Pleomorphomonas sp. T1.2MG-36: one gene and its partner. The main gene of each other region encodes a partner of the protein of the gene in region 2 in a complex. Links are inferred from orthologs where the notes say so. Each region holds a gene or a part of one and is shown on either strand. Other genes may lie near its edges.

Region 1 (3,230 bases), on a different replicon or contig from region 2:
ATCGAATGGCCCTCTTCGAGGGTCACGACCGCTTTCTTCACGTCGGACTGGGTGCCAATGATGCCCCGGAAGCGCTTCGTCTTGCCCTTCCGCACGAGCGTGTTGACGCTCTTGACCTTGACCGAGAAGAGCTGCTCGACGGCAGCCTTGATCTCGGGCTTGGTCGCGGTCTTGGCAACGTTGAAGACCACCTTGTTGTTCTCAGCCTGGATGGTCGCCTTCTCGGTGATCACCGGCGTGCGGATGATGTCGTAGTGCTTGAGACTGGTCATTTGAACCGCTCCTCGAGCGCCGACACGGCCGCCTTGGTCAAAACCAGCGTGTCACGACGCAGAATGTCGTAGACGTTGATGCCCTGCACGGGCAGCACGTCGATCTGCGGGATGGCACGGGCCGCCAGGCGGAACTGATCCTGCGGATTGGCTCCGTCGATGATCAGCGCGTTGGTGAGGCCGAGCGCGGCGAGCTTCGTCTTCAGGGCCTTCGTCTTGGCCTCGGCGGCGACCGCCTCGTCCAGGACGACGATATTGGCACCCTTGGCCTTGGCCGACAGGGCGAGCTTCAGGCCGAGGGCCCGAACCTTTTTGGGCAGGTCGTGCTCATGGCTGCGCACCACCGGACCGAAGGCCTTGCCACCACCACGGAACTGCGGGGCCGCCTTGTTGCCGTGACGGGCGCCGCCGGTGCCCTTCTGCCGATACATCTTCTTGCCGGTCTTGGTGATCTCTGTACGAGTCAGAGTCTTGTGGGTACCGGCCTGGCGCTTGGCGAGCTGCCAGCGCACGACGCGCTGCAGGATATCGGCGCGCGGATCGAGACCGAAGATCTCGTCCGAAAGCGCGACCGTCCCAGCAACAGCGCCATCGAGGGTCTTGACTTCGAGTTCCATCACTCACCTGCCTCCGCGGTCGCAGCGGGCGCCGCCTTGCGGAACTTGCCCGGGGTGGGAACACCTTCCGGAAGCTTCTTCTTGACCGCGTCGCGGACGAGAATCCAGCCGCCCTTGGCGCCGGGAACCGCGCCCTCGACCAGGATCAGACCACGATCGGCGTCGGTGCGCACGATCTTGAGGTTCTGCGTGGTCACGCGCTCGTCACCCATATGGCCGGGCATCTTCTTGTTCTTGAAGACCTTGCCGGGATCCTGACGCTGACCGGTCGAGCCCAGAACGCGGTGAGACACCGAGTTACCGTGCGTGGCGCGGCCGCCATGGAAGTTCCAGCGCTTCATCGCGCCAGCGAAGCCCTTACCGATCGAAGTGCCGGTAACGTCGACGAACTGGCCGGCAACGAAATGGTCGGCCGTCAGTTCGGCGCCCACCTCGATGAGGTTCTCGGGAGACACCCGGAACTCGGCAACCTCGCGCTTGGGCTCGACCTGCGCCACGGCAAAGTGGCCGCGCATCGCCTTCGAGACATTCTTAACCTTGACCGTACCGGCACCCAACTGGAGCGCGGTATAGCCGTTCTTTTCTTCGGTACGGTGAGCAACCACCTGGCAGTTCTCAAGCTTGAGAACCGTCACGGGAACATGCTCGCCTGCGTCGTTGTAGACGCGGGTCATGCCGACCTTCTGTGCAATGACACCTGAGCGCATAGCGTTCTCTCTCAACCCGGCTCTTGTTCTCAGAGCTTGATCTCGACGTCCACGCCGGCCGCGAGGTCGAGCTTCATCAGCGCGTCCACGGTCTGCGGGGTCGGATCGATGATGTCCAGGAGGCGCTTGTGAGTGCGCATCTCGAACTGTTCGCGGCTCTTCTTGTCGATATGGGGCGACCGGTTGACCGTGAACTTCTCGATTCGCGTCGGAAGCGGAACCGGGCCCCGGACCTGCGCGCCCGTGCGCTTGGCCGTGTTGACAATCTCGCGCGTCGAAGCATCGAGGATACGATGATCGAACGCTTTGAGACGGATACGGATATTCTGACCGTTCATTTCTCTACCTCTGGAGGAGACGTGGGCGGAGCGAGCCCCGCCCCGTATCACCTCGAAACGATCAATTACTCGACGATCGAAGCGACGACGCCGGCGCCGACAGTGCGGCCACCTTCACGGATAGCGAAGCGGAGCTTCTCTTCCATGGCGATCGGGACGATCAGCTGAACGTTCATCGTCACGTTGTCGCCGGGCATCACCATCTCGACGCCTTCGTTCAGCGTCACCACGCCGGTCACGTCCGTCGTGCGGAAGTAGAACTGCGGGCGGTAGTTGGTGAAGAACGGCGTGTGACGGCCACCCTCTTCCTTGGTCAGGATGTAGGCTTCGGCCTTGAACTTGGTGTGCGGGTTCACGGAAGCCGGCTTGCACAGGATCTGGCCGCGCTCGACGTCTTCACGCTTGGTGCCGCGCAGCAGCGCGCCGATGTTGTCGCCGGCCTGGCCCTGATCGAGCAGCTTGCGGAACATTTCAACGCCGGTCACCGTCGTCTTGGTGGTCGGACGGATGCCGACGATCTCGACTTCCTCGCCGACCTTGACGATGCCGCGCTCGACACGGCCGGTCACCACGGTGCCACGGCCGGAGATCGAGAACACGTCTTCGATCGGCATCAGGAACGGCTGGTCGATCGGACGATCCGGCTGCGGGATGTAGGCGTCGACCTGGGTCATCAGCTCGAGGATGGCGTCGTGGCCGAGGACGGGGTCGCCATTCTCGAGGGCAACGAGAGCCGAACCCTTGACGATCGGAATGTCGTCGCCGGGGAACTCGTAGGACGACAGAAGCTCGCGAACTTCCATCTCCACCAGCTCGAGCAGCTCCGGATCGTCGACCATGTCGCACTTGTTCAGGAACACGACGATGGCGGGAACGCCGACCTGACGGGCGAGCAGGATGTGCTCGCGGGTCTGCGGCATCGGGCCGTCGGCGGCAGACACGACCAGGATCGCGCCGTCCATCTGGGCGGCACCGGTGATCATGTTCTTCACGTAGTCGGCGTGGCCTGGGCAGTCGACGTGCGCATAGTGACGGTTCTGCGTCTCGTACTCGACGTGCGCCGTGTTGATCGTGATGCCGCGCGCCTTCTCTTCGGGAGCAGCGTCGATCTGGTCGTAGGCCTTGAACGTGGCGCCGCCGGTCTCGGCCAGCACCTTGGTGATCGCCGCGGTCAGCGACGTCTTGCCATGGTCAACGTGGCCGATCGTGCCGATGTTGCAGTGCGGCTTCGTCCGCGAAAACTTTTCCTTAGCCATCGGATATCTTCCTTTGTCTCGTGAAAGCGGGTGAGGTCAG
Region 2 (3,042 bases):
TCGCGTCGAGCCAGCACCATCGGCACCAGCATCACGTCGGGCGGAATGGGGAAGAACGAGCTTTCCGCGAAGGAAACGGCGGCGAGCCATGTGCCCGCCTTGCGGCTGCCGGCCAGCGACATAGTCCAATCGTAGAGCTTGCGGAACATCGGCCCTCCGGGAAATGCAAAGAAAGCAACGATTCGATAAAACAATGCGCGGCCACCCAAGCGGAGCCCCGCGGAGGTCTAGCGACTCGCCCCTGACGACGCAAGCCGGACAGGCGTTCGCGCGTCCGCTTGATACGGAACCTAGCAACTTCCGGGCCGGGACCTATGCTCTATCCCGTTGTTTTCACGCAACTTCGGACGCAACACCGCTTCCCATTTTTACTGGGTCTGCTCTAGAAGTGCCGGTAAGATCCCGACCCGAGCTCGGCCAGCGCCGGATGATCGCCCTGCACATCGATGCCCTCCCCCGGCCGGACCCGGCCGATCACGGTTGCATCGATGCCCAACGAAGCGGCAGTTGCGAGGAAGGTGGCAACCTTCGCCTCGGGAATGGACAGCGCCAGTTCGTAGTCGTCGCCACCGGTCAGAGCCACGGCGAACAGGTGCGGATCGGCCACGACAGCGGCGCGGGTGGCGGCCGACAGCGGCACGCTGTCAGCGTCGATCTCGATGGCCACACCGGAGGCAGCGGCCATCTTGCCGAGATCGCCGACGAGACCGTCGGAGATATCCATGCCGCCCGAGGCACAGTCGGCCACCGCCGACGCCAGCGCACCGCGCGGCCGCGGCAGCAGATAGCGGTCGAGAAGATGATCGCGATGTTCGGCGGAAAGACCCAGGCGGCCGGATAGCGCCGGATCGAGCCGCAAGGAAAGGCCCAGCGCTGCGTCTCCGATGGTGCCGGTGACGACAATGACCTCACCGGCCTGCGCGCCGCCGCGCCTGACCATTCCGCCTTCCTTGACTTCGCCGATCGCCGTCACCGACAGCGTCAGGCCGGCCGGGGAGCGCACCGTATCGCCGCCATAGAGTGAGATGCCGTAGGTCGCCTGATCGGCGGCGAGGCCGGCGCCCAGGGCGTCGACTTGTTCGGCGGTGAAGTCCTTGGGAAGGCCGAGGGCCAGAAGATAACCGACCGGCGTGGCTCCCTTTGCCGCGAGATCGGACAGATTGACGCGCAATGCCTTGCACGCCACGGCATCCCAGGGATCGTCGGCGAAGAAATGCACGCCGCTCACCACCTCGTCCTTGGTCAGCACGAGATCGCGACCGGGGCGCGGGCGATAGAAAGCGGCATCGTCGGTGAGCCCCAAGGCGCCATCGGCTGCCAATGGCGCAAAGACGCGGGCGATCAGCTCGAACTCACCGATGCCGCCCGCCGCCATCTCACGCGCCCTCTTTGGGGAACTCGTCGGGGCGGATTTCATGGGCGATGCGGTCGAGCACGCCGTTGACGAGACGCGGCTCGTCGTCCTCGAAGAAGGCGCGGGCAACGTCGATGTATTCGGAGATGATGACCCGGCCCGGCACGTCGCCACGCTTTAGGAGCTCGTAGGCGCCGCAACGCAAGATGGCGCGCAGCGTGGCATCGACCCGCTTCAGGGGCCAATCCTCGACCAGCGCCGTATGCACCATGGGATCGATCGTCCGCTGATCGGCAACCACACCGCCGACGATGTCGCGGAACCAGCCGGCATCGGCCTGCCGATACTCGAAGCCATCGATCTCCTTGCCCAGACGGAAGGCCTCGAACTCATGCACCACTTCCATGAGGTCGCCGCCACCGATCTCGAGCTGGTAGAGCGCCTGCACGGCGGCAAGGCGGGCGGCGCCGCGCTGATTAGCCGGACGCGGCTCGGATCTGGCGCCGGATCGGTCGTCGTTCATGGTCCCAATGTCTCCCAGGCGAATGGATCGACCGGCATTGCCTCCGGGCTCCATCCGCACTGAATCGTCGTTTCGAAACGCCGCCGCGCTCCGAGAAGAGCGGCGCGTACGGCGCCGCCGGTTGGCGGCTGGTCCTGATCAAGCTGTGGCGGGGCAAAGACCACGGAACGACCGGTTTGTCCAGCGGAAAACGGCACTTCCCTCCCCCTCGACTTCAGGCGAGTCCCTTTTCCTTCTTCCACCGCCGAAGCCGCTTGCGGGCGTTGTCGAAGGGCGATGCCGTGTTGAACTGGATCATGCGGCCGAGCGTGTAGGTCTCGTACCAGGGCTTGCCGTAGAGATCCTCGTTACCGGTCTCGTCAATGACGGCGAGGATGCGATCCTTGGTCGCGGCGAAGCGGTCGAGCAGAGCCGGATAGGACAGATCCGCGTAGTCGGCATAGAATTTCTGGGCCAGCCGGCCGAGCTCGTTCCACTTGTAGCCGGTCTCCGGGAAATCCACCTGTTGGCCCGCGTTTCGGCCGGCATGCCATTTCAGCACCAGTTCCCCCCAGCCGACGAGGTAGGCGACCAGATCGTGCACGCTCATGACCGTGTCCTTGGCATGCCCTTCGAGCGTCTGCTCGCGGCTGAGCGCCTCCGGTACACCATCCAGATCGGTACGGAGTTTCAAGTAGTTGCCGCGAATGGCTTCGGCGAGTTCGGCCTTGTTTGTGGGAACAGCCACGACTTTTCCTCATAATCGCAGCCAATAGGTCACCCGCCCCTATCGGCGCTATCGGTTTTCTGGCAGAGCAGCGGGCAACTTCCGAAACGGCGGACGGGCCATGCCGATCGACTATATCCTCAATGCCTTCGCGACACTTTTTGTCACCATCGACCCGGTGGGCCTCGCGCCGCTCGTGCTGGCGCTGACGGCCGGCGCGCGCCCCGAGATGCGTCGCGCCATGGCCGTGCGCGCCTCGGTCATCGCCTTTCTGGTGCTGATCGCCTTCGCCTTCGTCGGCGCCGGCATCCTGACGTTCCTCGGCATTTCGATGCCGGCCTTCCGCATCGCCGGCGGTCTTCTGCTGTTCTGGATCGCCTTCGAGATGGTGTTCGAGAAGCCCAAGTCCGGCGGCTCAGACAAGAGTGGCCACGCCGACGTTTCCGTCGGTCATCCGCA

Evidence for each region.
Region 1: the proteins of nusB (region 2) and rpsJ are in contact, whole or in part, in a solved structure (PDB 3D3B), measured with the Escherichia coli proteins. The link is inferred for Pleomorphomonas sp. T1.2MG-36 from one-to-one orthologs.

Annotation. Positions count from the first base shown.
Region 1 is NZ_CATNLY010000012.1:365,236-368,465, forward strand. The notes cover bases 281-3,193. They hold rpsJ (30S ribosomal protein S10), read right to left. Parts: upstream 1,935-3,193; coding sequence 1,626-1,934; downstream 281-1,625. Other genes in these bases: rplD (50S ribosomal protein L4), read right to left, coding at 281-889; rplC (50S ribosomal protein L3), read right to left, coding at 889-1,596; tuf (elongation factor Tu), read right to left, coding at 2,000-3,190. In the rest of the region: QQZ18_RS08590 (50S ribosomal protein L23), read right to left, coding at 1-272; more of rplD, read right to left, coding at 269-280. UniProt on the Escherichia coli protein: Involved in the binding of tRNA to the ribosomes. Part of the processive rRNA transcription and antitermination complex (rrnTAC). The complex forms an RNA-chaperone ring around the RNA exit tunnel of RNA polymerase (RNAP).
Region 2 is NZ_CATNLY010000001.1:818,621-821,662, forward strand. Bases 128-2,852 are described here. They hold nusB (transcription antitermination factor NusB), read right to left. Parts: upstream 1,878-2,852; coding sequence 1,377-1,877; downstream 128-1,376. Other genes in these bases: QQZ18_RS03825 (YqaA family protein), read right to left, coding at 128-149; thiL (thiamine-phosphate kinase), read right to left, coding at 383-1,375; QQZ18_RS03840 (ClbS/DfsB family four-helix bundle protein), read right to left, coding at 2,092-2,604; QQZ18_RS03845 (MarC family protein), read left to right, coding at 2,705-2,852. Also shown: more of QQZ18_RS03825, read right to left, coding at 1-127; more of QQZ18_RS03845, read left to right, coding at 2,853-3,042. UniProt on the Escherichia coli protein: Part of the processive rRNA transcription and antitermination complex (rrnTAC). The complex forms an RNA-chaperone ring around the RNA exit tunnel of RNA polymerase (RNAP).